Regions from separate parts of the Paenibacillus sp. FSL R5-0475 genome, predicted to be linked through region 1. Evidence: a T-box and tRNA genes for the amino acid it is inferred to sense, from the RefSeq annotation. Region 1 holds a T-box; the other regions hold tRNA genes.
The links. A T-box is a leader RNA that pairs with one kind of tRNA and senses whether it is charged. The one in region 1 lies ahead of MKX41_RS18820 (arginine--tRNA ligase), so its partner is inferred to be a tRNA-Arg.
Positions count from the first base shown of each region.

Region 2: it encodes a tRNA-Arg, which carries the amino acid that the T-box ahead of MKX41_RS18820 (arginine--tRNA ligase) is inferred to sense. The anticodon was not compared.
Region 3: it encodes a tRNA-Arg, which carries the amino acid that the T-box ahead of MKX41_RS18820 (arginine--tRNA ligase) is inferred to sense. The anticodon was not compared.

Region 1 is NZ_JBBORK010000001.1:4,188,261-4,198,892, reverse strand. Features, by position in the region: gene MKX41_RS18825 (GH36-type glycosyl hydrolase domain-containing protein) at 1-1,495, shown strand, start outside; gene MKX41_RS18820 (arginine--tRNA ligase) at 1,550-3,415, opposite strand; T-box leader at 3,456-3,672, opposite strand; gene MKX41_RS18815 (hypothetical protein) at 3,953-4,312, shown strand; gene MKX41_RS18810 (beta strand repeat-containing protein) at 4,363-7,053, shown strand; gene MKX41_RS18805 (exosporium glycoprotein BclB-related protein) at 7,435-9,081, shown strand; gene MKX41_RS18800 (DEAD/DEAH box helicase) at 9,180-10,632, opposite strand, start outside.
Region 2 is NZ_JBBORK010000001.1:4,799,418-4,810,049, forward strand. Features, by position in the region: gene MKX41_RS21480 (helix-turn-helix domain-containing protein) at 249-677, shown strand; gene MKX41_RS21485 (ImmA/IrrE family metallo-endopeptidase) at 709-1,122, shown strand; tRNA gene MKX41_RS21490 (tRNA-Pro) at 1,223-1,296, opposite strand; tRNA gene MKX41_RS21495 (tRNA-Gly) at 1,311-1,384, opposite strand; tRNA gene MKX41_RS21500 (tRNA-Pro) at 1,396-1,469, opposite strand; tRNA gene MKX41_RS21505 (tRNA-Arg) at 1,500-1,576, opposite strand; tRNA gene MKX41_RS21510 (tRNA-Gly) at 1,585-1,659, opposite strand; tRNA gene MKX41_RS21515 (tRNA-Leu) at 1,666-1,749, opposite strand; tRNA gene MKX41_RS21520 (tRNA-Lys) at 1,765-1,837, opposite strand; tRNA gene MKX41_RS21525 (tRNA-Gln) at 1,843-1,917, opposite strand; tRNA gene MKX41_RS21530 (tRNA-Val) at 1,961-2,036, opposite strand; tRNA gene MKX41_RS21535 (tRNA-Glu) at 2,077-2,151, opposite strand; tRNA gene MKX41_RS21540 (tRNA-Thr) at 2,163-2,238, opposite strand; tRNA gene MKX41_RS21545 (tRNA-Asn) at 2,240-2,315, opposite strand; rRNA gene rrf (5S ribosomal RNA) at 2,322-2,438, opposite strand; rRNA gene MKX41_RS21555 (23S ribosomal RNA) at 2,512-5,440, opposite strand; tRNA gene MKX41_RS21560 (tRNA-Ala) at 5,611-5,686, opposite strand; tRNA gene MKX41_RS21565 (tRNA-Ile) at 5,707-5,783, opposite strand; rRNA gene rrf (5S ribosomal RNA) at 5,829-5,945, opposite strand; rRNA gene MKX41_RS21575 (16S ribosomal RNA) at 6,070-7,627, opposite strand; gene MKX41_RS21580 (hypothetical protein) at 7,986-8,216, opposite strand; gene MKX41_RS21585 (stage II sporulation protein M) at 8,469-9,080, opposite strand; gene pdaB (polysaccharide deacetylase family sporulation protein PdaB) at 9,189-9,992, shown strand; gene MKX41_RS21595 (PPK2 family polyphosphate kinase) at 10,043-10,632, opposite strand, start outside.
Region 3 is NZ_JBBORK010000001.1:6,416,454-6,427,085, reverse strand. Features, by position in the region: gene rbsK (ribokinase) at 1-499, opposite strand, end outside; gene glgP (alpha-glucan family phosphorylase) at 777-2,393, shown strand; gene katA (catalase KatA) at 2,644-4,101, shown strand; gene MKX41_RS28735 (sporulation protein Cse60) at 4,258-4,452, opposite strand; gene MKX41_RS28730 (GreA/GreB family elongation factor) at 4,847-5,302, shown strand; gene MKX41_RS28725 (YdeI/OmpD-associated family protein) at 5,404-5,868, opposite strand; tRNA gene MKX41_RS28720 (tRNA-Gly) at 5,971-6,041, opposite strand; tRNA gene MKX41_RS28715 (tRNA-Pro) at 6,054-6,127, opposite strand; tRNA gene MKX41_RS28710 (tRNA-Arg) at 6,158-6,234, opposite strand; tRNA gene MKX41_RS28705 (tRNA-Gly) at 6,243-6,317, opposite strand; tRNA gene MKX41_RS28700 (tRNA-Leu) at 6,324-6,407, opposite strand; tRNA gene MKX41_RS28695 (tRNA-Lys) at 6,423-6,498, opposite strand; tRNA gene MKX41_RS28690 (tRNA-Gln) at 6,506-6,580, opposite strand; tRNA gene MKX41_RS28685 (tRNA-Asp) at 6,597-6,674, opposite strand; tRNA gene MKX41_RS28680 (tRNA-Met) at 6,700-6,776, opposite strand; tRNA gene MKX41_RS28675 (tRNA-Met) at 6,849-6,925, opposite strand; tRNA gene MKX41_RS28670 (tRNA-Val) at 6,943-7,018, opposite strand; tRNA gene MKX41_RS28665 (tRNA-Glu) at 7,025-7,096, opposite strand; tRNA gene MKX41_RS28660 (tRNA-Ser) at 7,113-7,205, opposite strand; tRNA gene MKX41_RS28655 (tRNA-Asn) at 7,211-7,286, opposite strand; tRNA gene MKX41_RS28650 (tRNA-Ile) at 7,290-7,366, opposite strand; rRNA gene rrf (5S ribosomal RNA) at 7,425-7,541, opposite strand; rRNA gene MKX41_RS28640 (23S ribosomal RNA) at 7,617-10,545, opposite strand.

The sequences.
Region 1 (10,632 bases):
AGTCCCTCACGGATTGGAACAATACGGCGGCGCTGCTTGGGGAACCCGTGACGTGTGTCAGGGACCAGTGGAATACTTCATGGCTACGCAAAAATACGATCAGGTTCGTGAAATATTGCTGACCCTGTATGCTCATCAATATGAAGATGATGGTAACTGGCCACAGTGGTTCATGTTTGATAAATATACGAAGATTCAGCAAGAGGAGAGCCATGGAGATATTATTGTATGGCCACTCAAAGTGCTTGGAGACTATTTGGCGGTAACGCAAGACTACAGTATTTTGCAAGCGACTGTGCCTTATACTCGTAAGCATAGCTTTGATTTTACAGAAGAAAAAGCAACGCTGCTGGATCATGCACGGAAGGAAGTTGCTTATATTAAGAATCACTTCCTGCATGACACGCATTTGTCTTCTTACGGTGATGGAGACTGGGATGATACACTCCAACCGGCTAATCCACAGCTGAAGCAGTACATGGTTAGCAGCTGGACAGTGGCGCTTACCTATCAGACATTGAATCAGTTCTCAGAAGTGCTTCATAAAGTTGATCCAGCAGGTTCGGAAGAGCTGAAAGCGATGGTGGAGGGAATCCGTGAGGATTTCAACACACATATGCTTCAATCTGAGGTAATTCCAGGCTTCTTGTATATGGAGGACCCAGAGCAAGTGAAGCTTATGGTGCATCCAAGTGATACGGAAACAGGGATCCAATACCGTCTGCTGCCAATGACGCGCAGTATGATCAGTGAGCTGCTTACACCAGAACAAGCCGAAGCCCACTATGAAGTAATCCAGGATAAACTGTTCTGTCCAGATGGCGTTCGTCTGATGAACCGTCCAGCTCAATATGTTGGCGGCGTAAGCACCCATTTCAAACGTGCGGAGCAAGCTTCTAACTTTGGTCGGGAAATTGGACTTCAATATGTACATGCACACATTCGTTATGTAGAAGCTATGGCTAAGCTAGGGAAAACCGATCAGGTCTGGAATGGCCTAGCGGCGATCAATCCGATCGGAATCCGCGACGTGGTGCCAAACGCTGAACTACGTCAGGCTAACTCTTATTTCAGTAGCTCGGATGGTAAATTTAACACCCGTTACGAGGCACAGGAGAATTTCGATAAACTGCGTAATGGTGACGTAGCGGTTAAAGGTGGCTGGAGAATCTATTCAAGCGGTCCTGGGATCTACATGAACCAGTTGATCTCGAATGCACTGGGGATCCGTACGGAAGGTGGAGATTTAATCGTCGATCCAATTCTGCCGGAGTCGCTGGACGGAATGCGCTTTAGCTTTGAATATGCAGGCACTAAGGTAGACTTTATTTATCACCTTACGGGCTCTGATAACAGTCGGATTACTGTTAACGGTACAGAAGTGCAAGCCGAAGGTACGCTTAATCGCTACCGTAGTGGTGGTATCCGTATCAAACGTGAGGACTTTGATCGTCTCTGCGTAGAAGCTGGAAATGTGATAGACATCTATAAGTAAGATAATAAAAGAAGGGCAATCTCCGCGATAAGCGTGGAGATTGCCCTTTTTGTACTACATTCGGCTCGGTGTCGGTAACCCAAGCACTTCAAGTACATCCCCTAAAGTATCCTTAAATCTCGAAGTAAGCCAGAGGCGGAACGCGATGGTAGCCTCCTCACCTTTTAAAATCGGACATATAGAATAGAAGTTATTGAAAAGTGTGGCTAAGGTATGCGCGTACGTGCAGAGTATATTCGGTGTTAACTCTATGCTGGCAGCATACAATGTCTCTTGCCAGACGCTAAGCTGTCTCAGCAAAGCGAGCTCTGCCTTTTCCATTTCGAGTGGAAATTGAAGCTTTGAGGCATCTGTGCTGAATGGGATTGTAGATTTGCTCAAAACACTGCTGGCACGGGCATAGGTGTACATCAGATAAACCCCGGTATTACCGGATATTTCGGTAGCCTGTTTGAAATCAAACACGATTTCCGTTCCCAGGTTAAACCGCAGCAGATAATAACGAATAGCAGCAGCTGCAATGATATGGCTGGAAAGACCCTCTTTATCGGAGCGCGAATGTTCTATGTTCTGTTCCATAAGCATTACTAAATCGCTCACCTTAACGCCGATTCCTTGGCGCCCGGACATGGCATAAGAAGATTTCCCTTCTGAAACATCTATCCCCAGCTCAGCAGCAGAGGCCGGACTAAGAGAAACAACGCCATAACTTACATGATGGAGCTTCTCAGCCTGCTCGTTATATCCTAGTGCTCCTAAAGCCTGCTTAACCATTTGTTGCGGATATTCCTGTCTATAATCGATCACGTTAATAACACGGTCGGCATGTCCATAAGGCTCATGGGTTCCAGTTAATCCTGTGGTCCATAAACCAGACGAGAATTCACTGTAGGTGAAATCTTTGGATAGTAGACCGAATTTCCAGAGATGATAAGCAATGTCTTTGGCTGTGTACGTCAAAATCCCATTCGAACGCACAAGCACCTTATCCATCTGATGATCCTCTGAATCCGCTCCACTGCTAACCTCTGTCCCTTGCTTTAGCACCCAGCAGCCCGCAAGTTTGCCTTCAGTCTCCTGTACAAAAACTGCCGTTTGCTTCAATAGCTCAGATGCGGCTGTCCAGAATCCCTCTTTTAAAATATTGCTCTCCCACACCAGCAGGTCATAGTGAATACCAAAACGCTTCATTTCCGCTACATGTTCTCTCACAATACGTTCAGCGACTAAGTTGCCCAGCCACGCCTCATTACCATCACCCTGTTCAAGGGCATGCAGCATATCCGTGCGCTTGTGAGTGATCTCTGGATTCCGTGCATATTCTTTGTTCACTTTGGCATATAGATCCCAGCAATAATCACCGAAACGTTGATGTTCCCCTTCTAAAGGTACATTTAATAAACCAACGACTGTATCTGCCAGCTGGTTGCCCAGATCATCCACATAGTTATGGACCTCTACGTTATGTCCGGTTCTTTTCATGATTCTGACCAGCGCATCGCCGATGCAGGCATTTCTCAGATGACCTACATGAGCAGCTTTATTTGGATTGATTGAAGTGTGCTCGATGATGACCTTTTCCCTTGTGCTGTTAGGCAGATCAAAGGAATGTTTAGCCCACACCTGCCAATTCATATACAAATTAATAAATCCAGGAGCAGCTACTTCGACTTTTTGTAAAAGACCCGTGTAACTCTCTTGTAATTTGATTTCTGCTTTTACTAACTCTGCTATGACGAGAGGGGATTTACGCAGGAGTTTGGCTAGCTGCATAGCAATATTGCAGGAATAATCACCATGCTCTAGATTAGCTGGCTGTTCGATCAGAATTGCAACATCTTTTGGGTAGGCAATTTCTAAGGTGTGGAATACTTTTTTTACACTTTGTTCAATGCTGTTTTTGATGATTTGACTTAACATTTTATACCCTCCTTTGAAAATACAAAAAAGCCCTCGTCTCAAAAGAGACGAGGGCTTTAGCGCTCGCGGTACCACTCTCGTTGCTAAACAGATGTTTAGCCACCTTACAGGATAACGGTCTTTAGCCGGGACTTCCTACTTAGGTTCAGAAGTCCATCTCACGGGTGCGCTTCATTAGGTGATCTGTACCGGCTTGCACTTACCCGGCTCGCTGAGGACTAGAACACGTTAACTACTCTCCCGCTCATCGATGCTTGAATAATTTTTATCAGTATAACGAATATTTCGAAAAAAGCAATAGGGTGTTAGTTAGAAAACTTAGAAAATGCTTGAGTTTAAGATTGTCCGATTAGTAGATTACAAATTCAAAGAATAGAAGGTTGTCTTTTTTTGAGTGGCAATTCCTTTGCATAAATGTCCACACATTAACTTTAAATACAGAATATTACTATATAGAGCTATTAATTATGAACCATGTTACTAGTTTTATAGTTTTTTTATTTTTCAAACTGCAGCAGAAGAGAGGAGTGAATAAAGATGGCTTTATTCTCAACCGGACCTATAGATAATAGTCCAATTCTAGGGGTCAGACAGACACAAATCGTAACAGTAAAAGTAGTTAATCGTGATTCTCTTAATCCATATAATCTTGTTATTCAGGGATTTTTGCTAAATGGGTCAAGATCGATGTATGTGAATGAAATGATTAATCTCGCACCTAACCAAGTTCTAACTAGGAACTATTTTGCAGATTTAGATGCATTTGAATTTGAGTTTACGACATTAGAAGTTGTTGAAGCAGAGGTAGGGATCTCGGTCTGGGGAAAACAGGCTTCAGGGGAATTAGTAGAACCTCATCGTATAGTAGCGTGGGAAAAACATGTAGGAATAATCTAAAGGAGTGTTGAGAATTGAGCTATTTATCTACTGGGCCGATAGATAATACCATGGTGGGAGGTATACGACCTACTCAACATGTTACGATCAAAATCGATAACCGAAGCGACGTTATTTCTTCTACGGTTCTCGTCCAAGGATATTATATGAATGGGACAAGAACTTTATATGTTAGTGAGCTTGTTAACGTTATGCCTGATCAAGTTGTAACAAAGGACTATTATGCGGATTTTGATGCGTTTGAATTTATTTTTACGACTTTAAGCCTGGTAGATGATCCTATTCAAATTTCAGTCTGGGGAAAAAATAGTGTAGGTCAAATTGTGACTGCTCACCGACTTGTCCATGCTGAATTACTTGGAGCAACGGTAGGGACAACTGGTGCTACAGGTGCGGATGGAGCAGATGGAGCGACAGGGGCAACAGGTGCGGATGGAGCAGATGGAGCGACAGGGGCAACAGGTGCGGATGGAGCAGATGGAGCGACAGGGGCAACGGGTGCGGATGGAGCAACTGGAGCCGACGGAGTGACTGGTGCGACAGGGGCAGCCGGAGCAGACGGGGCGACTGGAGCGACAGGAGCAACTGGAGCCGACGGAGTGACTGGTGCAACAGGCGCAGCCGGAGTGACTGGCGCAACAGGGGCAGCCGGAGGAGCGACAGGAGCAACGGGAGCAGATGGAGCGACTGGAGCAACAGGGGCAGACGGAGCGACTGGAGCAACGGGAGCCGATGGGGTGAATGGAGCGACGGGAGCCGATGGAGTGACTGGTGCAACCGGGGCAGATGGAGCGACTGGAGCAACGGGAACCGATGGAGCGACTGGAGCAACGGGAACCGATGGAGTGACCGGAGCAACAGGAGCCGACGGAGTGACAGGAGCAACGGGAGCAGATGGAGTGACAGGAGCAACGGGAGCCGATGGAGCCACTGGGGCAACGGGAGCGGCTGGTGTAACTGGAGCGACAGGAGCAACGGGAGTGACCGGAGCAACGGGAGCCGATGGAGTGACAGGAGCAACGGGAGCCGATGGAGTGACTGGAGCAACGGGAGCCGACGGAGTGACAGGAGCAACGGGAGCCGATGGAGCCACTGGGGCAACTGGAGCAGCTGGAGGAACTGGAGCAACAGGGGCAGACGGAGCGACTGGAGCAACAGGAGCCGATGGAGTGACTGGAGCAACAGGAGCGGCAGGTGTAACAGGAGCAACGGGAGCGGATGGAGCCACTGGAGCAACAGCGGCAGCTGGAGTGACTGGGGCAACCGGAGCAGTTGGAGCGACTGGTGCAACAGGAGCCGACGGGGTGACTGGAGCGACGGGAGCGGCAGGTGTAACTGGTGCAACAGGAACCGACGGGGTGACTGGAGCGACGGGAGCGGCAGGTGTAACTGGAGCAACAGGAGCGGCAGGTGTGACTGGAGCAACGGGAGCGGCTGGAGTGACCGGAGCAACGGGAGCCGACGGAGTGACTGGAGCAACAGGGGCAACGGGAGCCGATGGAGTGACTGGAGCAACAGGGGCAGCTGGAGTGACTGGGGCAACCGGAGCAGTTGGAGCGACTGGTGCAACAGGAGCCGACGGGGTGACTGGAGCGACGGGAGCGGCAGGTGTAACTGGTGCAACAGGAGCCGACGGGGTGACTGGAGCGACGGGAGCGGCAGGTGTAACTGGAGCAACAGGAGCGGCAGGTGTGACTGGAGCAACGGGAGCGGCTGGAGTGACCGGAGCAACAGGAGCCGATGGATTGACCGGAGCAACGGGAGCAGTTGGAGCGACTGGAGCAACGGGAGCCGACGGGGTGACTGGAGCAACAGGAGCGGCAGGTGTGACTGGAGCAACAGGGGTAGCTGGAGTGACTGGTGCAACAGGAGCCGACGGGGTGACTGGAGCAACTGGAGCAGCTGGAGTGACTGGAGCAACAGGGGCAGCTGGAGCGACTGGAGCAACAGGAGCGGTAGGTGTGACTGGAGCAACGGGAGCCGACGGAGTGACCGGAGCAACTGGAGCAGCTGGAGTGACTGGAGCAACAGGGGCAGCTGGAGCGACTGGAGCAACGGGAGCGGACGGAGTGACTGGAGCAACAGGGGCAGCTGGAGTGACAGGAGCAACAGGAGCGGCAGGTGTGACTGGAGCAACGGGAGCGGCAGGTGTAACTGGAGCAACAGGGGCAACTGGAGTAACTGGAGCAACCGGAGCGACTGGTGTAACGGGAGTAACAGGAATAACTGGTGTGACTGGAGCAACAGGGCCGAATATTCAAGCTGAGGGATTCTCAGCGTTCCTATCAGCTTTGTCAGTTTCTACTTCTTCCCAACTGACTGGATGGTCTGTGGCTTCTCCTTTCTATTCTGATCCTTCCTTTAACCCCGTTTCGGGAAATTACACAGTTCCGACAACGGGTAGATATTCTATTGAAGCGACCATTAACTATTCCACAACTGCCTCAATCTCAATTAGTCTTGGTAGTGGGGTTAATCCAGCTTTCGTAGTTCAGAGAACTTCTCCTACTTCAACAAATCTGGTAAGTGGATTATTCCCTGTGTTGGATGTGAATGTTGCGCTTATTCTAGATTTGAGAGCTATTTTGGGAAGTGGGACTGTAACGCTGGTTGGAGAATTTGCACTAACAGCAGGTGATGTTATTGGTTTGTTCTATGTTTCTAATGGCTTGACGGTTCCTTTGAATCTGGGCGGTGCCAATACTTCGGGTATAGTTTGGTCTGTTCATGAATTGTCGTAAATTTATCTCTGAGTTTGATTGTAAAAATAGAGGATGCTCAGTAGCCGTTAGGATGGCTTCCTGAGCTATCCTCTATTTTGTTAACGGGACAAGTTTTGGGCAGAACGGAATAATGCTCCTAAGATTTACAATCTATTGAATATTGATAGATTTATAGATTTTTCCAATAGCACTCAATATGTATAGTAGTAGCTTTTGATAGATGTCCACACATTAAAAAGAGAAAAGAATATTACTATTAAGAGCTGAAAATTTCCAACTGAAAAATATAATAGGCTCATTGTTAGCGAATTTAGAGTAGATCGGAGGAATGATTATAGTAACGCTACTATTTAGAATTTTTTGCAGGCAATCTATTTAAAAATAAAAGGAGTTGATAACTTGAGTTATTTATCTACTGGACCTATAGAAAACAATCTGGTAAGCGGTGAAAGACCCACTCAGCTTGTTACTATTAAACTTGTTAATCAGAGTGATGTCACTGCGTCGTTGATTCAAGTCGAAGGATATTATATGAATGGTACAAGAACACTATATGTTAGTGAACTTCATACTGTGGGACCTAATGAAGTACTAACAAATGATTATTATGCAAATTTTGATTCATTCGAATTTTCATTTACAACACCAGCTTTGATAGACGATCCAATTCAAGTCTCAGTTTGGGGAAAAAGCAGCACAGGTCAATTAGTGACTGCTCATCGGCTTGTCTACTCTGAATTGTATGGTGAAAATATAGGTTATTCAGGAGCCACTGGAGCCACTGGAGCCACCGGAGATACCGGAGCGACAGGAAGTACAGGTGCGACCGGAGCAGCAGGAAGCGCTGGAGTTACCGGAGCAACGGGAAGCGCAGGTGCAACAGGAGCAACGGGAAGTGCAGGTGCAACAGGAGCAACAGGAAGCGCAGGTGTAACAGGAGCGACAGGAAGCGCAGGTGTAACTGGAGCAACAGGAAGCGCAGGTGTAACAGGAGCGACAGGAAGCGCAGGTGTAACTGGAGCAACAGGAAGTGCAGGTGCAACAGGAGCGACAGGAAGCGCAGGTGCAACAGGAGCGACAGGAAGCGCAGGAGTTACCGGAGCAACGGGAAGCGCAGGTGCAACAGGAGCAACGGGAAGTGCAGGTGCAACAGGAGCAACGGGAAGTGCAGGTGCAACAGGAGCGACAGGAAGTGCAGGTGCAACAGGAGCGACAGGAAGCGCAGGAGTTACCGGAGCAGCGGGAAGCGCAGGTGTAACAGGAGCGACAGGAAGCGCAGGTGTAACTGGAGCAACAGGAAGCGCAGGTGTAACAGGAGCGACAGGAAGCGCAGGTGCAACAGGAGCGACAGGAAGCGCAGGTGTAACTGGAGCGACAGGAAGCGCAGGTGTTACTGGAGCGACAGGAAGCGCAGGTGTAACTGGAGCAACAGGAAGTGCAGGAGTGACCGGAGCAACAGGAAGTGCTGGCGCAACTGGAGCGACTGGAGTGACAGGAACAACCGGAGCAACGGGACCTACTGGTTCAGGTGCAATCATTCCTTATGCTTCTGGTCTTCCTGTAGCTATGACAACTGTATTAGGAGGCTTGCTGAATACTTCAAGTATCGTAGGATTCGGAAGTAGTGCGACGAATATTAGTGCTGCTGGCGGTACGATAGATCTCACCGGAGCGGCTGGAACCTTGCTGAACTTTGCATTCTCAGTTCCACGCACCGGAACAATTACCTCTTTGGCGGCCTATTTCAGCACAACAGCAGCGCTTAGTTTATTAGGTTCTACAGTAACAATCACTGCTCAATTATACAGTTCTTCTACCCCTAACAATACCTTTACTGCAGTCCCTGGTGCTGTAGTCACATTAAATCCTCCATTTACAGGTGTCCTTTCACTTGGCACAATTAGCAGTGGTATTACTACAGGCTTGAGCATTCCTGTAACCACTGGAGAGCGGTTGCTGTTGGTCTTCACTTCAACAGTATCGGCCGGAGTCGACGTTGCGACAACCATTGCTGGATACGCTAGTGCAGGAGTTACAATCGCATAATCTGATGATGATTATGACGTATTTACTACAGAAAAAGGGATATCCCAAAAGCCATTTGGCTGAAGGATATCCCTATTTTTCTCCAAACATCATTACACCTAGATCATCAGAATTTCTCGGATGTCTTGTTCTGTAAGGGTAGATAACCCTTCCTGACCTGGCTGGATCACTTCATCGATTAAGTTCCTTTTCTTCTGTTGTAGCTCATACATCTTGTCTTCCACAGTACCTTGGGTGACGAGCCGAATGACTTGAACTACTTTTTTCTGTCCGATTCGGTGAGCCCGATCTGCAGCTTGCTGTTCGACGGCAGGGTTCCACCATAGATCGTATAGAATGACAGTGTCTGCTCCTGTTAAGTTGAGTCCGGTTCCGCCAGCTTTTAAGGAGATAAGGAAAATATCCCGCTCCCCTTCATTAAATTGATTACATAAATCTACGCGCTGAGACACAGGCGTTTGACCGTCTAGGTAAAAATATGGAATACCTTGATAGCCGAGTTCACGTCCAATCAAACCGAGCATTTCTGTGAACTGGGAGAATACTAGCATTCGTTTACCTGAACTGCGGCATTCCTCTATGATTTCAAACAGCTGCTCGAATTTGGCGGAGCTTCCTTCATACCCGTCCACAAATAGAGCCGGGTGACAGCATAGCTGGCGCAGACGGGTGAGTCCAGCAAGGATTTTAATCCGATTATTATTACCGAAGCTATCCTGGGTCAGATGCTTTAGAGCCTCTTTTTTCAAACGGGCGAGATAAGCGACATATAACTTCTTCTGCTCAGGGAACAGCTCACAGGCTTGGAGTGATTCGATTTTCTCAGGCAATTCTTTTAACACATCACTCTTTAAGCGGCGCAGCAAAAAGGGACGTGCCCGTTTAGCGATAGTTTCCCTCGGCAAATCGTGAAAAGCCTTCTTACCTGGAAACAACCCGGGAAACACAGTGCCGAAGATGGACCATAGATCTTCTAGCGCATTCTCAACAGGAGTCCCAGTAAGTGCAAAACGATGCCGGGCTTGAAGAGCCATAACTGCTTGAGCGGTCTGCGTCGTATGGTTCTTTATGGTTTGCGCTTCATCGAGAATCAGGGTATGAAAAGATTTCTTAGCATACAACTGAACATCTCTGCGAAGCAGTGGGTAAGAGGTGATGATTACATCCGCCTTCGCTGCATTTTTTAAAATCCGACCGCGTTCTGTTAAGCTTCCATCTGCAATAACAGCCTTGATCTCAGGCGTGAACTTTTTAAGCTCATTATGCCAGTTGTAGGTCAGAGAGGCAGGAGCGACAATAAGAGCGGGCAGACCACTCTGACGAATATCCGGAAGCTCAGAGAGCAGAAAAGCGATACTTTGCAGCGTTTTGCCAAGACCCATATCATCCGCTAAAATTCCCCCGAAACGGTAATGGGCCAGCGTCTTCAGCCACTGAAATCCATACTGCTGATAATCCCGGAGCACAGGAGCCAGACTCTCTGGTATTGGGAAATCAAGGTTCTCAGGATTGTGCATATTCGCAAGTAATCTTTTAAAGGATCTGCTCAGT
Region 2 (10,632 bases), 610 kb from region 1:
AAATTGCGGAAGTTTCCTAAGCAATGTGCTAAAATATAAAAGTGTTCGTATTCTGTTCGTATTTTTCTATAATATACCACTTCTCTACCAATCTCGTAAAACCCCGTTTGAGTCTGTTTTGGGCGAAAAAGAATAGCTTTCCCTCCATTATCTTGCCTTTTGGCAATAATATACGCTTTGTTGTTTACCAATTGGCAAAAATGACTTATATTAATAACATAAGCTTCAGTCTATAAGGAGTGGTTGAGATGAAACAGGATTTTGGGGATTATATGAAGCAACTTCGCGAAACTAAGGGACTTACTATTAATCAATTGGCAGCAGCAGCAGGTATTAGCGGATCACAGATTTCACGGATTGAAAATGGTCTAAGAGGTGTTCCTAAGCCAACTACATTACGCAAAATAGCAGAGGCTACAGGAGTCCCGTACGAGGAGCTAATGGATCAAGCGGGGTATTTGCAGGAACAGGCTCTTCCAAGCGAAGAGATTGTCCCAGAGTGGGCTACAAGCAAGGATAAACGTGACTTCCGTAAAATGCTGGAGGATGATGGAGAGCTGATGTTTGATGGGATTCCACTAGACAAGGATGACAAACAGAGGATAAAAGATGTACTGACCGGCTTATTCTGGGAAGCCAAACAGATGAACAAGAGAAAGAAATCCAACAACACTTAATAACTACACTAACATGCTGCAGGTGAAGAATATGGATGAACTGATCAATAATCTGATTAAAAAATATAAAACCAACTGTCCGTTCGAGCTGGCCTCAGCGCTAGGTATTCATATTCGCTTCATGAACCTTGGGACAGGCACAAAGGGATTATATTACCGAAAATTAAGAAGAAGATTTATCGTCATTCATAATGAGTTGCCAGTTGAGTGGCAGCGCTTCGTTTGTGCGCATGAATTAGGACATGATCGTCTTCATAAGGGGATTAACCGCTTTTTTCTAGAGGAAAGCTCCTACTTCTCTCCTGGGAAGCTTGAACGTCAAGCTAATGTCTTTGCTGTAAAGCTACTATCCACAGGCAGTAATCCTGAGCAAGAAGAGTCATGGAAAAGTTATTACCTACGGATTGGTATTCCACCAGAAGTACAATTTCTTTTGGAAGAATGATAGAACATATGTTATATGATTTATGCGTGTTTTAATTCTATACATAACAAAAAAAGCTCTTACCGAAGTAAGAGCTTTTGAGCAGCGATTAAGCTGAGTATCGGGATGACACGATTTGAACATGCGACCCCCTGGTCCCAAACCAGGTGCTCTACCAAGCTGAGCTACATCCCGTTACTATAAAATTATGGAGCGGGTGATGGGAATCGAACCCACGCTATCAGCTTGGAAGGCTGAAGTTCTACCATTGAACTACACCCGCAAAGGTGAAAATCGGGATGACACGATTTGAACATGCGACCCCCTGGTCCCAAACCAGGTGCTCTACCAAGCTGAGCTACATCCCGTTAAAATATTATGATTGCTTAATAAAAAAATGGCGCGCCCTGAGAGATTCGAACTCCCGGCCTTTTGATTCGTAGTCAAACGCTCTATCCAGCTGAGCTAAGGGCGCAAAAATTATGGAGCGGACGACGGGAATCGAACCCGCGACCCTCGCCTTGGCAAGGCGATGCTCTACCGCTGAGCCACGTCCGCAATAAGTGGTGCGCGTGAAGGGACTTGAACCCCCACGTCGTGAAACGCCAGATCCTAAGTCTGGTGCGTCTGCCATTCCGCCACACGCGCATATAATAATAAAAGTGAGCCATGAAGGACTCGAACCTTCGACACCCTGATTAAAAGTCAGGTGCTCTACCAACTGAGCTAATGGCTCGCACTTGGCTGGGGATATAGGATTCGAACCTATGAGTGACGGAGTCAAAGTCCGTTGCCTTACCACTTGGCTAATCCCCATTGATGGTACCTCTATGTTGCCCATAATCTCTCAGGAAGATTATGGTGGAGGCTGAGGGGATCGAACCCCCGACCCTCTGCTTGTAAGGCAGATGCTCTCCCAGCTGAGCTAAGCCTCCATATCTATGGGACCCTCTAAGGGTAAGTACAAGTAAAAGTTGGTGACCCGTATGGGATTCGAACCCATGTTACCTCCGTGAAAGGGAGGTGTCTTAACCCCTTGACCAACGGGCCTTGCAAATCTGTGGAGCTCTCAACCGGATTCGAACCGGTGACCTCTTCCTTACCATGGAAGCACTCTACCTGCTGAGCTATGAGAGCATGGCTCCCCGAACAGGACTCGAACCTGTGACAACTCGATTAACAGTCGAGTGCTCTACCAACTGAGCTATCAGGGAATATCCGCTTGGCAACGTCCTACTCTCCCAGGACCCTTCGGTCCAAGTACCATCGGCGCTGGAGGGCTTAACGGTCGTGTTCGGGATGGGTACGCGTGGAACCCCTCCGCTATCGCCACCAAACGGGCATTTACATCGTAAATGCTCAGGCTTGATGCCTGAAAACTGAATCCGAATTGAATTTGCGTTCTAAGTATAGGATAAGCCCTCGACCGATTAGTATTGGTCAGCTCCATGCATTACTGCACTTCCACCTCCAACCTATCTACCTCGTCGTCTTCAAGGGGTCTTACTAATTGGGAAATCTCATCTTGAGGGGGGCTTCACGCTTAGATGCTTTCAGCGCTTATCCCGTCCGTACGTAGCTACCCAGCCATGCTTCTGGCGAAACAACTGGTGCACCAGCGGTACGTCCATCCCGGTCCTCTCGTACTAAGGACAGCTCCTCTCAAATTTCCTGCGCCCACGACAGATAGGGACCGAACTGTCTCACGACGTTCTGAACCCAGCTCGCGTACCGCTTTAATGGGCGAACAGCCCAACCCTTGGGACCTACTTCAGCCCCAGGATGCGATGAGCCGACATCGAGGTGCCAAACCTCCCCGTCGATGTGGACTCTTGGGGGAGATAAGCCTGTTATCCCCAGGGTAGCTTTTATCCGTTGAGCGATGGCCCTTCCATGCGGTACCACCGGATCACTAAGTCCGACTTTCGTCCCTGCTCGACTTGTAGGTCTCGCAGTCAAGCTCCCTTATGCCTTTGCACTCTTCGAATGATTTCCAACCATTCTGAGGGAACCTTGGAACGCCTCCGTTACTCTTTAGGAGGCGACCGCCCCAGTCAAACTGCCCGCCTGACACGGTCCCCGTACCCGATTAGGGTACTAGGTTAGAACCTAGATACGATCAGGGTGGTATCCCAACGGCGCCTCCACCGAAGCTTGCGCTCCGATTTCTACGGCTCCCACCTATCCTGTACAGATCGTACCCAAATTCAATATCAAGCTGCAGTAAAGCTCCATGGGGTCTTTCCGTCTTGTCGCGGGTAACCTGCATCTTCACAGGTATTAAAATTTCACCGGATCTCTCGTTGAGACAGCGCCCAAGTCGTTACGCCATTCGTGCGGGTCAGAATTTACCTGACAAGGAATTTCGCTACCTTAGGACCGTTATAGTTACGGCCGCCGTTTACTGGGGCTTCGGTTCATAGCTTCGGGTTACCCCTAACCACTCCCCTTAACCTTCCAGCACCGGGCAGGCGTCAGCCCGTATACTTCGCCTTGCGGCTTCGCACAGACCTGTGTTTTTGCTAAACAGTCGCTTGGGCCTTTTCACTGCGGCCCCCTCGTGCTATTCACACTACCGGGGCACCCCTTCTCCCGAAGTTACGGGGTCATTTTGCCGAGTTCCTTAACGAGAGTTCTTCCGCGCGCCTTAGAATTCTCTTCTCGCCTACCTGTGTCGGTTTGCGGTACGGGCACCTTCTCCTGGCTAGAGGCTTTTCTTGGCAGTGTGAGATCATGACCTTCGCTACTGTAATTTTCGCTCCCCATCACAGCCCAGCCTTAACGATGTGCGGATTTGCCTACACATCAGCCTCACTGCTTAGACGGACATATCCATCAGTCCGCGTCACTACCCTCCTGCGTCACCCCATCGCTCATAGCGGATTACGGTGGTACAGTAATTTCAAACTGTTGTCCTTCGACTACGCCTTTCGGCCTCGCCTTAGGTCCCGACTTACCCTGAGCGGACGAGCCTTCCTCAGGAAACCTTGGGCTTTCGGCGGATCAGATTCTCACTGATCTTTTCGTTACTCATACCGGCATTCTCACTTGTATGCTGTCCAGCGCTCCTTACGGTACACCTTCAACCCACATACAACGCTCCCCTACCCCAGATACATACGTATCTAGCCATAGCTTCGGTGGTGTGTTTAGCCCCGTTACATTTTCGGCGCAGAGTCACTCGACCAGTGAGCTATTACGCACTCTTTCAATGGTGGCTGCTTCTAAGCCAACATCCTGGTTGTCTGTGCAACTCCACATCCTTTCCCACTTAACACACACTTGGGGACCTTAGCTGATGGTCTGGGCTGTTTCCCTTTTGACAATGGATCTTAGCACTCACTGTCTGACTCCCGGCAATAAGTATATGGCATTCGGAGTTTGACTGAGCTTGGTAATCCTTGCGGACCCCGCACCCAATCAGTGCTCTACCTCCACTACTCTTATACCGAGGCTAGCCCTAAAGCTATTTCGGGGAGAACCAGCTATCTCCGAGTTCGATTGGAATTTCTCCGCTACCCCCACCTCATCCCCGCATTTTTCAACATGCGTGGGTTCGGGCCTCCAGTGCGTGTTACCGCACCTTCACCCTGGACAGGGGTAGATCACACGGTTTCGGGTCTACGTCCACATACTAAATCGCCCTATTCAGACTCGCTTTCGCTGCGGCTCCGTCTTCTCGACTTAACCTTGCATGTTAAACGTAACTCGCCGGTTCATTCTACAAAAGGCACGCCATCACCCATTAATAGGGCTCTGACTTTTTGTAAGCACACGGTTTCAGGTTCTATTTCACTCCCCTTCCGGGGTGCTTTTCACCTTTCCCTCACGGTACTGTTTCACTATCGGTCGCCAGGTAGTATTTAGCCTTAGCAGATGGTCCTGCTGGATTCATACGGGGTTTCACGTGCCCCGCACTACTCGGGATCCGTCTCGGAGAGAACACAGTTTAGGCTACAGGGCTTTTACCTCTATCGCGGGCCTTTCCAGACCTCTTCACCTACCATATTCCTTTGTAACTCCATGTGAGACGTCCCACAACCCCTAAGAGCAAGCTCTTAGGTTTAGGCTGTTCCGCGTTCGCTCGCCGCTACTGACGGAATCACTATTGTTTTCTCTTCCTCAGGGTACTTAGATGTTTCAGTTCCCCTGGTCTGCCTCTACATCTCCTATGTGTTCAGAGATGAGTAACTGCGAATTACCACAGCTGGGTTTCCCCATTCGGACACCCCCGGATCAAAGCTTGCTTACAGCTCCCCGAGGCAGTTTCGTTGTTCGCCACGTCCTTCGTCGGCTCCTGGCGCCTAGGCATCCTCCGTGTGCTCTTATTAGCTTAACCTTGATTTTTCCGCAGGAAAATATCATACAATGACATTTCTTTTGGAATCATCTCACTAATAACATTTACTTGTTTACACAAGTTGCTAAAAGATGTTCTAAAACGCAAATTCGTTTCGGTATCCAGTTTTCAAGGATCAATGTTTAAAGAAGGTATTGAATTAAAACTTATGGTGGAGCCAAGCGGGATCGAACCGCTGACCTCCTGCTTGCAAGGCAGGCGCTCTCCCAGCTGAGCTATGGCCCCATAAAAGATATAAAGTTATATGGTGGGCCTTGGTGGACTCGAACCACCGACCTCACCCTTATCAGAGGTGCGCTCTAACCAACTGAGCTAAAAGCCCATATAACATATATAACATTGTGAATCAACCAAAGAATGGTTGTCCGCTTGGCGGCGTCCTACTCTCCCAGGACCCTTCGGTCCAAGTACCATCGGCGCTGGAGGGCTTAACGGTCGTGTTCGGGATGGGTACGTGTGGAACCCCTCCGCTATCGCCACCAAACGTATATGAAAGAGACTTACTCTTTCAAAACTGAACACGAGTGAGTGTTCGAACCCGAAGGTTCTATAATGGAAGTTTAACTTCCGATTTGAATGTCTTCATTGCAGAAGACGATTCTCCATAGAAAGGAGGTGATCCAGCCGCACCTTCCGATACGGCTACCTTGTTACGACTTCACCCCAATCATCTACCCCACCTTCGGCGGCTGGCTCCCTTGCGGGTTACCCCACCGACTTCGGGTGTTGTAAACTCTCGTGGTGTGACGGGCGGTGTGTACAAGACCCGGGAACGTATTCACCGCGGCATGCTGATCCGCGATTACTAGCAATTCCGACTTCATGCAGGCGAGTTGCAGCCTGCAATCCGAACTGAGACCGGCTTTGATGGGATTGGCTTCACCTCGCGGCTTCGCTTCCCGTTGTACCGGCCATTGTAGTACGTGTGTAGCCCAGGTCATAAGGGGCATGATGATTTGACGTCATCCCCACCTTCCTCCGGTTTGTCACCGGCAGTCACTCTAGAGTGCCCAGCTTAACCTGCTGGCAACTAAAGTTAAGGGTTGCGCTCGTTGCGGGACTTAACCCAACATCTCACGACACGAGCTGACGACAACCATGCACCACCTGTCTCCTCTGTCCCGAAGGCCGCCACTATCTCTAGTGGATTCAGAGGGATGTCAAGACCTGGTAAGGTTCTTCGCGTTGCTTCGAATTAAACCACATACTCCACTGCTTGTGCGGGTCCCCGTCAATTCCTTTGAGTTTCAGTCTTGCGACCGTACTCCCCAGGCGGAGTGCTTACTGTGTTAACTTCGGCACCAAGGGTATCGAAACCCCTAACACCTAGCACTCATCGTTTACGGCGTGGACTACCAGGGTATCTAATCCTGTTTGCTCCCCACGCTTTCGCGCCTCAGCGTCAGTTACAGCCCAGAAAGTCGCCTTCGCCACTGGTGTTCCTCCACATATCTACGCATTTCACCGCTACACGTGGAATTCCACTTTCCTCTTCTGTACTCAAGTCACCCAGTTTCCAGTGCGACCTCAGGTTGAGCCCAAGGTTTAAACACCAGACTTAAATGACCGCCTGCGCGCGCTTTACGCCCAATAATTCCGGACAACGCTTGCCCCCTACGTATTACCGCGGCTGCTGGCACGTAGTTAGCCGGGGCTTTCTTCTCAGGTACCGTCACTCCGGTAGCAGTTACTCTACCGGACGTTCTTCCCTGGCAACAGAGCTTTACGATCCGAAAACCTTCATCACTCACGCGGCGTTGCTCCGTCAGACTTTCGTCCATTGCGGAAGATTCCCTACTGCTGCCTCCCGTAGGAGTCTGGGCCGTGTCTCAGTCCCAGTGTGGCCGTTCACCCTCTCAGGTCGGCTACGCATCGTCGCCTTGGTGGGCCGTTACCCCACCAACTAGCTAATGCGCCGCAGGCCCATCCCTCAGTGACAGATTGCTCCGTCTTTCATTCTTCCTTCAGGAGAAAAAAGAAATTATCCGGTATTAGCTACCGTTTCCGGTAGTTATCCCAGTCTAAGGGGCAGGTTGCCTACGTGTTACTCACCCGTCCGCCGCTAAGTTACTTTGAAAGCAAGCTTTCAAAATGACTCCGCTCGACTTGCATGTATTAGGCACGCCGCCAGCGTTCGTCCTGAGCCAGGATCAAACTCTCCAATTAGTATTGAAAAGAGCGATATGCTCATTTTGAAACATCTGACGAGAAAATTAATTCTCTAATTTTGGATTTCACTTTCGTGATTCCCTACTCACTCGTTGTTCAGTTTTCAAAGATCAATGTCTCTCATTTCGTCGTCGTTGTTTGTCAGCGGCGACCTTTATAATATATCACAGTGTTTCGTTGTTTGGCAAGTCTTTTTTTCGAAAAAGTTTTTTTCAACTTTTCTTGCCTTCCGCTTCCCTTTTACACAAGCAAAAGGAGCGCGAGATATAATTTATCACGAGCACTCCTTTTTAGTCAAGCTATTTTATTAAAAAATCTTAAATTCATATAAGACTCTTGCATTTACCGCTTATCCTTAGTGTTTATACTGAGAAGAACGTCCACCCCACGCATACTTGGAAAGCTCTTTCTGAGGAGCAAAACGAGCATACATACGAAATACAGTCTTATATCTATTGGCGATGGCATGCCTGATATTTTGGTCCAAGCGCTGATCGCTCAAATCTAACAGCATCTCATCAAGTTCTTTCCGCAAAACATAATCCAGTTCCTTGCATTCTTTTTCGTTGAACAACATTCCCAACATATGCTTGGCCTCCTTCATGAAGTTGCAAGTAACACATTCACTAAAACCAAAAACCCCTTGTACATAATTAGTTAGTCCATCTCATGGAGAAAGCTGCCTTAAGATCCTCTTACACTAGATTAACCGGAGTACTCTTTTTATAACCATAATTATTAAAAATTCCCTTTATGGTTTCGTCACGATTATATACTTCTGACCTTTAGGCAATCCTTGGATGAATAGCTTTACTGTTATGCTCCATTCTCGGAAGTTTTATGATAAAAGAGAAAAAGTTATTGTGCTTTCAATGATGGCTGCAACAAATAACAGGATTATTGTCCAAATAGATGCCGTAAGTGTTTGACGCATGAACGAAGACCACTCAACACCTCTGTTCACTTTTTTAGTGGATGAGCTAAACAGACTTGCAACTACTTTCCCGCCGAACTGAAGTCCAAATGCACAAGCAATAATGATTGCTGGAATCTCTATAATCCCATGTGGCAGCAGTCCTTTTACTATTAGATCGAATAAATCCTGTCCTTGCAGTGCTGATAAATGAATCAGATAGCCGATAACCGCTCCGTTAATAAATAAGAATATGGCTGGCAGTATACCGAACAACGCTCCTAAAAATATGATAAGAACACCCTTGATGCTGTTATTCAAAAATATAAATACAAAGAAGCTCCATTGCGGATTAGAAGAATCTCTAAGGTTGCCACTGATTTCACTGAGCCCCTCTAATTGCTGAACCAATAGTTTTTCCAGACTGCTAGTAGCTACCCACCCTATAACCGCTCCTAATGCGAAGAGCAGACAGGATAGCAATAAAGCCTTCCGGATCGTTTTTAGATCTTTAATAAACGTGAAGAACGACAACATAAATACCCTCCTGAAATTGTGATCTCTGTTTCTTAGGTCATAACCTTGCGGTACGAGCATACATTTAGAACAAACAAGCATTTCGCATGGGAGAGGAGCGCTGTCATTATGAATTCTTTTTATGTATTCAGCGGCAAAAAGATTAAACGATTCATCTATATCTTCGCCGCTGTGCTTCTTGCTGCTGGAGTTGTCTATGTCGAGAGGGGAAACATAACCGTTTTTTCTGAATCCGGACCTTCCGCGATCTACAGTGTACCAACAGAGAAGAAGCTGATTGCCCTGACCTTCGATATTAGCTGGGGGGAGAAAAGACCCGAACCAATTTTGAAGGTACTTGAAGACAAGAAAGTGGACAAAGCCACCTTCTTCCTATCGTCTCCATGGAGTAAGACTCACCCAGACATTGTAACTAACATCAAGAATGCAGGTTTTGAAATTGGAAGTCATGGTCATAAACACGTCAATTACAGCACACTTAGCAACGAAGAAATTCGTACACAGATCTCAACGGCTCACACCGTACTTACCGAATTAACCGGCACTGAACCCAATTTGATTCGTATGCCTAATGGTGATTTTGACAAAAGAGTCCTTCAGGTTGCCAGCGATCTCGGCTACAAGGTCATTCAATGGGATACAGACTCCCTGGACTGGAAGAACATCGGCGTAGACAATATCGTGAAGCGTGTAACGACAAAAGCGCATCCAGGTGATATCGTCCTTCTACATGCCAGTGATTCCTGTAAACAAACACATGAAGCACTTCCACTCATTATCGACGAGCTCCGCAGACAAGGTTATGAATTCGTTACCGTCTCTGAGCTGATTAGTCAAAGCAACACCGAAGGTAAAGAAGTACGCGACTCAGCTTCACTGAGTAATGCCATTGAGGACGCAGCTGGGCTGTAAAAACATATTCAATCTCTGGTGCCGTAATGGATGTTGATCTGTCCAAAGGATTAATGACGTGGAGAAATGAGTTCCGATATGTCAGGTGTGGGGGTATTCAGCTTCGGATAGCTCAGATCCAGACTCTCCAGTGTCTTTACAACGATGGATAAGGTCAAATAGTTGCGGTACCATTGATGATTGGCGGGTATCCAGTACCAGGGTGCTTTATCTATGCTAGATTCCTTGAAAACATCTTCATATGCTTCTTGGTAATCATCCCAATACTCCCGCTCCTGGAGATCACTTGCATCGAATTTCCAATGTTTTTTGGGATCTTCAAGCCGTTCCTTAATCTTCTTCAGCTGCTTCTCTTTAGAAATATGCAGAAAAAGCTTGATAATTGTCGTCCCCTCTTCCACCAGCATTTCTTCGAACTGCCGTATGTAACGAAAGCGACGCTTCAAGTCATCCTTTTTTAACCCTCCGTGTACCCGTGGTACCAATACATCTTCATAATGCGAGCGGTTAAATGCAGAGATATATCCCTTAGGAGGTGTCTTCTGATGAACCCTCCATAGAAAATCATGAGCCTCTTCCTCTAGAGATGGTTTCTTGAAGCTGGTCACTATAAACCCTTGTGGATTAATGCCTGAAAAAA
Region 3 (10,632 bases), 2.2 Mb from region 1:
CTTTAAGCACTCTAGCTGGTGCTGGATTCAGAATGACCGGAATTCCATGACGATGTGCAATGGCAATAGCATGCTCACTCATCGCCAGTTCCATTTCAAGCTGCATCACAATCATCTCAGCCTGGCCGATTACAGTCTCTAACGCCTGTATATCCTCTGCAAAGAGATCAATATTCGCTCCGGGTACAACGATAATCCGATTCTCTCCATCTTCTTCAATAACGATTGAAGCTACACCTGTTGCCTCCGTTTCACTCACTGAGATATGTTCTATATGAATACCTTCTTGCTTAATAATCTCCAGCATTTCGCTTCCAAAGGTATCTTTTCCGACGCTGCCGATCATACTAACTTCAGCACCCAGACGTGCTGCGGCAACGGCTTGATTCGCTCCCTTTCCACCGGGAGATAGAGCAAATGCTTGTCCCATAAGCGTTTCTCCTGCATTCGGTGCCCGGTTCGTACGTACTACCATATCCATATTTAAGCTTCCAATCACAACTATACCCAACTTAAACACCACCAATAATTATTTCTTCAATCTCTTTATCTTAGGGTCTTCTCTTCACTTTATCAATCACTTCCGTTGATTTTGCCCCTAATTGGCTATTTTCACCAAATTGACGTTATGCTTTTGTAGATAAAGTGTGCTAGAATGATGGTGCAATCGCTTCCACAACGATTGTTGACTGTTTTTTGAGCAAACGTTTGCATCGTAGATAATGCCAGCAGCTTTACTGCAATTCAATCTAATCCGTGATTAGGAGGCTTATCAAGTGAACGAACAAAAATTACCATCAGTAGCTTATTTCAGTATGGAGTACGGGTTACATTCCGATTTTAAAATGTATGCCGGAGGGCTTGGAATTCTCGCTGGTGACTACATTAAGGGAGCTAAAGACATCAATGCTCCTATCATCCCTATCGGGCTGAAGTGGAAACAAGGTTATACGGATCAAAAAATTGATGCAAACGGTAATCCATACGACTCCTATCACAATTATGTTTATGATTTTCTTGAAGATACAGGGGTGAAGGTAACTGTAAAAGTCAGAAAGACCGATGTGGTGTGCAAAGTATGGAAGACTGATTATTTTGGCAACAGCACGTTGTATTTACTGGATACGGATATCCCCGAGAATAATGATGCATGGATTACTGGACAATTGTACGGCTGGTTCGGTGAGGAACGGATCGCTCAAGAGATCGTACTCGGGATCGGCGGAGTAAAAGCTATGCGTGCTCTCGGCATTCCGATTGATGTCTATCATTTCAATGAAGGCCATGCAGCCTTAGCAGCCATCGAGCTCATTCGTGAAAAGATGTCCGGAGGCAGCACCTTTGAGGAAGCTTGGAAAGCTACTCGGGAAGAGGTTGTGTTCACTACACATACGCCGATAAAAGAAGGCAACGAAACCCATCCACTCGACCGCCTAGAGTATATGAGTGCATTCAATGGCTTAACCCGCGACCAGATGGAGCGTATCGGTGGCGAGCCGTTCAACATGACGGTTGCCGGTCTACGACTCTCACGTATTTCTAATGCAGTGGCTCAGCTTCATGCGGATACAGCCAATAAGATGTGGAAAGAAGTTGCCGGAAGATCGGACATCATTGGCATTACTAATGCCATTCATACCCCTACCTGGGTAGATGAAAGAATGACACAAGCCTATGAACAAAATGGCGATTTATGGGCAGTGCATAAAGAAATTAAGGGTGAACTGATTGATTTCATAAAAAAACGGTCCGGCATTAGTCTAAATGCTGACAATCTACTCATTGGCTTCTCACGCAGAGCTGCTCCTTATAAACGCAGTGACCTGATCTTCTCGCAGCCGGAAATTATTGAGCCTTATCTGGAGTCCGGCAAAATACAAATCGTCTTCTCTGGCAAAGCCCATCCACTCGATGATAACGGCAAAAAAATCGTCAGCAATTTAGTGGCGATGATGAAAAAATATCCGAAGAGTGTTGTCTTCTTGGAGAATTACGATATGACTATCGGCGCACAGCTGACACGCGGTTCTGATATTTGGCTCAACAATCCCCGTAGACCACTGGAAGCAAGTGGTACCTCCGGGATGAAGGCAGCCATGAACGGCGTATTGAACTGCTCTATTCTAGATGGCTGGTGGCCGGAAGCCTGTATAGATGGCGAGAATGGCTGGCAGATCGGAGACGGCTTCGAGACTACTGACTTCGAGGTTCTGGATAAGCATGATAGTGATGCGCTATACGACACCCTATTGAATCGAGTACTCCCAACCTATTATGAGAATCGTGAACAGTGGGTACAAATGATGAAGAAGAGTATCAAAACCACTCGCACCGAATTTGCCACCAAAAGAATGCTGGATGAATACTATAACAGAATGTACATTAAAAACTAAGTATAGAAAACGGATATTCCTATATCAAAATAGAACAGCGCACCCTCCAGTGATGGTAGAGGTGCGCTGTTTCTTTTTTAACTCTGCTTAGTAATTAATCACTCTATCTATCATATATATCTGAATGGGACGACGATTACCACATACTGTAATGTGTCAAATATTCAAAAAGTGTTGCATTTTCCCCAAAAAACATTAATATAGAACTTATACTAAATCTAAAATCAAATCTTACGAGGTGATTCTATTAATGAGCTCCAATAATAATAATCTTACGACCAGCTGGGGTGCTCCAGTAGGCGACAATCAAAATTCAATGACAGCCGGTGATCGTGGTCCTACTTTGCTGCAAGATGTCCATCTGCTTGAAAAATTAGCCCACTTTAACAGAGAACGTGTTCCTGAACGTGTCGTTCACGCTAAGGGTGCTGGCGCTCATGGGTATTTTGAGGTCACTCAGGATTTAACTCGATATACAAAAGCTAATTTTTTATCTGAGGTAGGCAAGCGTACCCCAATGTTCATCCGTTTCTCAACGGTAGCTGGGGAGCTAGGTTCTGCTGATACTGTAAGAGACCCACGTGGTTTTGCTGTGAAGTTCTATACCGAAGAAGGAAACTATGATCTCGTAGGTAACAATACACCTGTATTCTTCGTTCGTGATGCAATCAAGTTCCCCGACTTTATTCATACACAGAAGCGTGATCCACAGACACACTTAAAGAACCCTAATGCGGTTTGGGACTTCTGGTCTTTATCGCCGGAATCTCTTCATCAGGTTACGATTTTGATGTCAGATCGCGGAATCCCAGCTACGCTAAGACATATGCACGGGTTCGGAAGCCACACCTTCAAATGGGTAAATGCCGAAGGCAATGCCGTCTGGGTGAAATATCATTTCAAAACAGAACAAGGCATTAAGAACCTTGCTCCAGATCTTGCCGCCAAAATAGCTGGGGAGAACCCAGATTATCATACAGAAGACTTGTTCAATGCTATTGATAAAGGAGAATTCCCAGCGTGGAAGCTCTACGTGCAGATTATGCCAATCGAAGATGCGAACACTTATCGCTTTGATCCATTCGATGTAACCAAAGTATGGTCGCAAAAAGATTATCCATTAATTGAGGTTGGCCGCATGGTACTGGATCGCAATCCAGAGAATTACTTCGCGGAAGTAGAGCAAGTTACGTTCTCTCCTGGCTCTTTCGTCCCTGGTATTGAAGCTTCTCCTGATAAATTGCTACAGGGTCGACTGTTTGCTTACGGCGATGCTCATCGTCACCGTGTAGGTCCTAACCATAACAGCCTGCCTATCAACCGTCCAAAAGTAGAAGTGAAGAACTATCAACGTGACGGTGGCATGGCACTCGGCAACAATGGCGGATCCGGTGCCTATTATGAGCCTAACAGCTTAGGCGGACCTAAAGAAGCACCACAGTACAAAACATCACCTTTCGAAGTATCTGGAAATGCCGACAGTGTCTCCTATAATAGTGATGACCATTATACACAACCTGGTGACTTGTATCGCCTGATGAGTGAAGAAGAACGTACACGTCTTGTTCAAAATATCGTAGGCGCTATGACACCAGTTGAAAGTAACGATATTAAACTTCGTCAAATTGTTCATTTCTATAAAGCTGATCCAGAACTGGGACAGCGTGTTGCATCCGGTTTAGGATTATCCGTCCCAGACGGAATATAAGACTGTAATTGCACTTATACAATCAAAGAGGACCTTTACCCGTAAATGGGAAAGGTCCTCTTTGTTCATAAGAAAAGCTAAAACATATAATATATAAGAACGATCACGATGCATAGCGTGGAGACAACAGATAAGCACGAAAAAAAAGTATTCCAGTTATTGCCCTTCATTTGTCTTATACACGACCAGTATACTGCTTCTTTGATGCTCTGCCCCATCACGTGAAGATTTGACTACCGAACCGTAACAGATATTCACAACCTGTTCCTCACGCAGCCCTGCCAAGAACTCATTCGCCTTATTCTCAGCATACGAATTATCAGCATCTACAAACTCTTTTACTTGAATCATCCTGATCTCTCCTTTAATAAATTATAGTTACTTTTTATGTCTAGATTCTATAGGTGAACTCAACGAAATGTACATGGCGTATCACTCCCCTGGTAACATTTAATGTAAAATTATCTTCGAAATATAGTATAGGCATTCCGCAGTTTTCTACGAAATGCCTATAACATCAGCCTATCATAGCACCCAACTATACAATAGTCAAACGTTTTAAATACAATATTTAGTAAGAATTTATTGCCTTTGCAAAATGGATTGGATTTACATATAGAAGCTGTTATACTGATCAGAAGGTTCCCTCTAGGGGACCTCTATTTGTATAGGAGGGATTTTAATATGGCAACGCGTCATAACAAATTTGCAAAGAATGTGCTACTTAGAGGGGGTGAAATCTACTATGAACCATAGTCTAATTTATGAAGGCTCAAGGACACAACTGGTCCAGCAGCTTATTTATTTTGATGAGGAAAAAATCGCATTTCTAAATCAGTATTTCCCGGAACGAAGCAAACAAAGAAGTAATGCTGAAACGCTGTTGTCCCGTTATTGCTCCGAGCTGGAACAATTACTTTCCCGTTTCAATGGTGAAGAATTGAATTCACTCGTATTGATTGGAAGTCAGCTTCAGCTACGCTACTTAGACGACAATACTACAGATACCTACACCATCGTATTTCCAAACCAGGCAGAACCCAATGATAACAAGATTTCAATGTTCTCGCCTATTGGCATGCAGCTGCTGTTAGCTCAGATCGGCAGTACATGTCAGCTAGCTATTCCTTCAGGTGAGTTATCAGTAAAAATCGAAAGTATTAAGTTTGTGAATTGTGGTGAGGTGGCCGTTCTTATTTAAGCCCACTCGCACATATCACCAACATTAACAGCGTCCCTTTCCAATCTTATGGAAGAGGACGCTGTTCATCTATTCAGCCTGTTAAGCACTTCTTCATACTTTTATTTGAGCCTCAATCCTTCACCCAGTTTACTGACTGATTTTTCGATACGAGATGCTCTGGTTTCAGGTCTTTTCGCCGCTTCGATCCAAGATACATATTCCTTCTGATAAGAATAAGCCAGACCGTTATAATAAGCTTCTGCCTGCTCATGGCTACTCAACGCATCAAGGAAATCCTCTGGGGCTTCTACCTCCCGTAATTGATGATCTTGCTCCATCGTCACATGCACAATATCACCAGGTTGAGCTTTGGCTAGATCCCGTAGTTCCTTCTTTACCACCATAAAATGCTTTCCGTTTCCATGGGGCATAAGCGTTCCTCTATAGGGGATTCCATTTACACTTCCTTTTACCTGTATTCTGGACTTTGTTTCAAATATTTGTTCGGCATCAAAAGGGACGTTAAGATAAGTCCAGCTCCCACTTGCATCAGGTCGCACTAATTTAGCTTCAAATTCAAACATTGCTACCTCCTCAACTAAAAGCCCTAAGTTCTATTGTATCCATATGAATGTAACTATACAAAAAAACACCTGCCTATAATAGACAGATGTTTCTTAATTATAAGCGGGTGATGGGAATCGAACCCACGCTATCAGCTTGGAAGGCTGAAGTTCTACCATTGAACTACACCCGCAAAGGTATAAAATCGGGATGACACGATTTGAACATGCGACCCCCTGGTCCCAAACCAGGTGCTCTACCAAGCTGAGCTACATCCCGTCAAAACATGTAATTACTTAGTAATAAAAATGGCGCGCCCTGAGAGATTCGAACTCCCGGCCTTTTGATTCGTAGTCAAACGCTCTATCCAGCTGAGCTAAGGGCGCAAAAATTATGGAGCGGAAGACGGGAATCGAACCCGCGACCCTCGCCTTGGCAAGGCGATGCTCTACCGCTGAGCCACTTCCGCAAAACATGGTGCGCGTGAAGGGACTTGAACCCCCACGTCGTGAAACGCCAGATCCTAAGTCTGGTGCGTCTGCCATTCCGCCACACGCGCACACTTTGAAAATAATGGTGAGCCATGAAGGACTCGAACCTTCGACACCCTGATTAAAAGTCAGGTGCTCTACCAACTGAGCTAATGGCTCTCATAAATGGCTGGGGATATAGGATTTGAACCTATGCATGACGGAGTCAAAGTCCGTTGCCTTACCGCTTGGCTAATCCCCAACAATAATTAACTAAATGGCGGAACCGACGAGATTCGAACTCGCGATCTCCTGCGTGACAGGCAGGCATGTTAGGCCAACTACACCACGGTTCCATAGACATAATGCATAAGAGTAAATTGGTTGCGGGGGCAGGATTTGAACCTGCGGCCTTCGGGTTATGAGCCCGACGAGCTACCGGGCTGCTCCACCCCGCGTCATTTAATAATTATATACTATTCATTTACACTACGCCAGCTAGTCCCAAAACATCATGCTTAAGGAAAATTTGGTTGCGGGGGCAGGATTTGAACCTGCGGCCTTCGGGTTATGAGCCCGACGAGCTACCGGGCTGCTCCACCCCGCGTCGTTCTTAAATGAATATGGTGGAGGCTGAGGGGATCGAACCCCCGACCCTCTGCTTGTAAGGCAGATGCTCTCCCAGCTGAGCTAAGCCTCCATGTTATGACCCGTATGGGATTCGAACCCATGTTACCTCCGTGAAAGGGAGGTGTCTTAACCCCTTGACCAACGGGCCATGCTAATAAACTTTGTGGCGGAGAGAGAGGGATTCGAACCCTCGAGACGCTTGTGGCGCCTACACGATTTCCAATCGTGCTCCTTCGGCCAAACTCGGACACCTCTCCATAAATGGCTCCCCGAACAGGACTCGAACCTGTGACAACTCGATTAACAGTCGAGTGCTCTACCAACTGAGCTATCAGGGAATATGGTGGGCCTTAGTGGACTCGAACCACCGACCTCACCCTTATCAGGGGTGCGCTCTAACCAGCTGAGCTAAAGGCCCTTTTTAAGACACATCAATATTAAGGGCAAAAAAAATACCACGGGTAATGTGGTTGTCCGCTTGGCGACGTCCTACTCTCCCAGGACCCTTCGGTCCAAGTACCATCGGCGCTGGAGGGCTTAACGGTCGTGTTCGGGATGGGTACGTGTGGAACCCCTCCGCTATCGCCACCAAACGGGCATTTACATCGTAAATGCTCAGGCTTGAGTCGCCTGAAAACTGAATCCGAATTGAATTTGCGTTCTAAGTATAGGATAAGCCCTCGACCGATTAGTATTGGTCAGCTCCATGCATTACTGCACTTCCACCTCCAACCTATCTACCTCGTCGTCTTCAAGGGGTCTTACTAATTGGGAAATCTCATCTTGAGGGGGGCTTCACGCTTAGATGCTTTCAGCGCTTATCCCGTCCGTACGTAGCTACCCAGCCATGCTTCTGGCGAAACAACTGGTGCACCAGCGGTACGTCCATCCCGGTCCTCTCGTACTAAGGACAGCTCCTCTCAAATTTCCTGCGCCCACGACAGATAGGGACCGAACTGTCTCACGACGTTCTGAACCCAGCTCGCGTACCGCTTTAATGGGCGAACAGCCCAACCCTTGGGACCTACTTCAGCCCCAGGATGCGATGAGCCGACATCGAGGTGCCAAACCTCCCCGTCGATGTGGACTCTTGGGGGAGATAAGCCTGTTATCCCCAGGGTAGCTTTTATCCGTTGAGCGATGGCCCTTCCATGCGGTACCACCGGATCACTAAGTCCGACTTTCGTCCCTGCTCGACTTGTAGGTCTCGCAGTCAAGCTCCCTTATGCCTTTGCACTCTTCGAATGATTTCCAACCATTCTGAGGGAACCTTGGAACGCCTCCGTTACTCTTTAGGAGGCGACCGCCCCAGTCAAACTGCCCGCCTGACACGGTCCCCGTACCCGGTAAGGGTACTAGGTTAGAACCTAGATACGATCAGGGTGGTATCCCAACGGCGCCTCCACCGAAGCTTGCGCTCCGATTTCTACGGCTCCCACCTATCCTGTACAGATCGTACCCAAATTCAATATCAAGCTGCAGTAAAGCTCCATGGGGTCTTTCCGTCTTGTCGCGGGTAACCTGCATCTTCACAGGTATTAAAATTTCACCGGATCTCTCGTTGAGACAGCGCCCAAGTCGTTACGCCATTCGTGCGGGTCAGAATTTACCTGACAAGGAATTTCGCTACCTTAGGACCGTTATAGTTACGGCCGCCGTTTACTGGGGCTTCGGTTCATAGCTTCGGGTTACCCCTAACCACTCCCCTTAACCTTCCAGCACCGGGCAGGCGTCAGCCCGTATACTTCGCCTTGCGGCTTCGCACAGACCTGTGTTTTTGCTAAACAGTCGCTTGGGCCTTTTCACTGCGGCCCCCTCGTGCTATTCACACTACCGGGGCACCCCTTCTCCCGAAGTTACGGGGTCATTTTGCCGAGTTCCTTAACGAGAGTTCTTCCGCGCGCCTTAGAATTCTCTTCTCGCCTACCTGTGTCGGTTTGCGGTACGGGCACCTTCTCCTGGCTAGAGGCTTTTCTTGGCAGTGTGAGATCATGACCTTCGCTACTGTAATTTTCGCTCCCCATCACAGCCCAGCCTTAACGATGTGCGGATTTGCCTACACATCAGCCTCACTGCTTAGACGGACATATCCATCAGTCCGCGTCACTACCCTCCTGCGTCACCCCATCGCTCATAGCGGATTACGGTGGTACAGTAATTTCAAACTGTTGTCCTTCGACTACGCCTTTCGGCCTCGCCTTAGGTCCCGACTTACCCTGAGCGGACGAGCCTTCCTCAGGAAACCTTGGGCTTTCGGCGGATCAGATTCTCACTGATCTTTTCGTTACTCATACCGGCATTCTCACTTGTATGCTGTCCAGCGCTCCTTACGGTACACCTTCAACCCACATACAACGCTCCCCTACCCCAGATACATACGTATCTAGCCATAGCTTCGGTGGTGTGTTTAGCCCCGTTACATTTTCGGCGCAGAGTCACTCGACCAGTGAGCTATTACGCACTCTTTCAATGGTGGCTGCTTCTAAGCCAACATCCTGGTTGTCTGTGCAACTCCACATCCTTTCCCACTTAACACACACTTGGGGACCTTAGCTGATGGTCTGGGCTGTTTCCCTTTTGACAATGGATCTTAGCACTCACTGTCTGACTCCCGGCAATAAGTATATGGCATTCGGAGTTTGACTGAGCTTGGTAATCCTTGCGGACCCCGCACCCAATCAGTGCTCTACCTCCACTACTCTTATACCGAGGCTAGCCCTAAAGCTATTTCGGGGAGAACCAGCTATCTCCGAGTTCGATTGGAATTTCTCCGCTACCCCCACCTCATCCCCGCATTTTTCAACATGCGTGGGTTCGGGCCTCCAGTGCGTGTTACCGCACCTTCACCCTGGACAGGGGTAGATCACACGGTTTCGGGTCTACGTCCACATACTCAATCGCCCTATTCAGACTCGCTTTCGCTGCGGCTCCGTCTTCTCGACTTAACCTTGCATGTTAAACGTAACTCGCCGGTTCATTCTACAAAAGGCACGCCATCACCCATAGATAGGGCTCTGACTTTTTGTAAGCACACGGTTTCAGGTTCTATTTCACTCCCCTTCCGGGGTGCTTTTCACCTTTCCCTCACGGTACTGTTTCACTATCGGTCGCCAGGTAGTATTTAGCCTTAGCAGATGGTCCTGCTGGATTCATACGGGGTTTCACGTGCCCCGCACTACTCGGGATCCGTCTCGGAGAGAACACAGTTTAGGCTACAGGGCTTTTACCTCTATCGCGGGCCTTTCCAGACCTCTTCACCTACCATATTCCTTTGTAACTCCATGTGAGACGTCCCACAACCCCTAAGAGCAAGCTCTTAGGTTTAGGCTGTTCCGCGTTCGCTCGCCGCTACTGACGGAATCACTATTGTTTTCTCTTCCTCAGGGTACTTAGATGTTTCAGTTCCCCTGGTCTGCCTCTACATCTCCTATGTGTTCAGAGATGAGTAACTGCGAATTACCACAGCTGGGTTTCCCCATTCGGACACCCCCGGATCAAAGCTTGCTTACAGCTCCCCGAGGCAGTTTCGTTGTTCGCCACGTCCTTCGTCGGCTCCTGGCGCCTAGGCATCCTCCGTGTGCTCTTATTAGCTTAACCTTGATTTTTCCTAAGAAAAATCTCACTAATAACATTTACTTGTTTACACAAGTTGCTAAAAGATGTTCTAAAACGCAAATTCGTTTC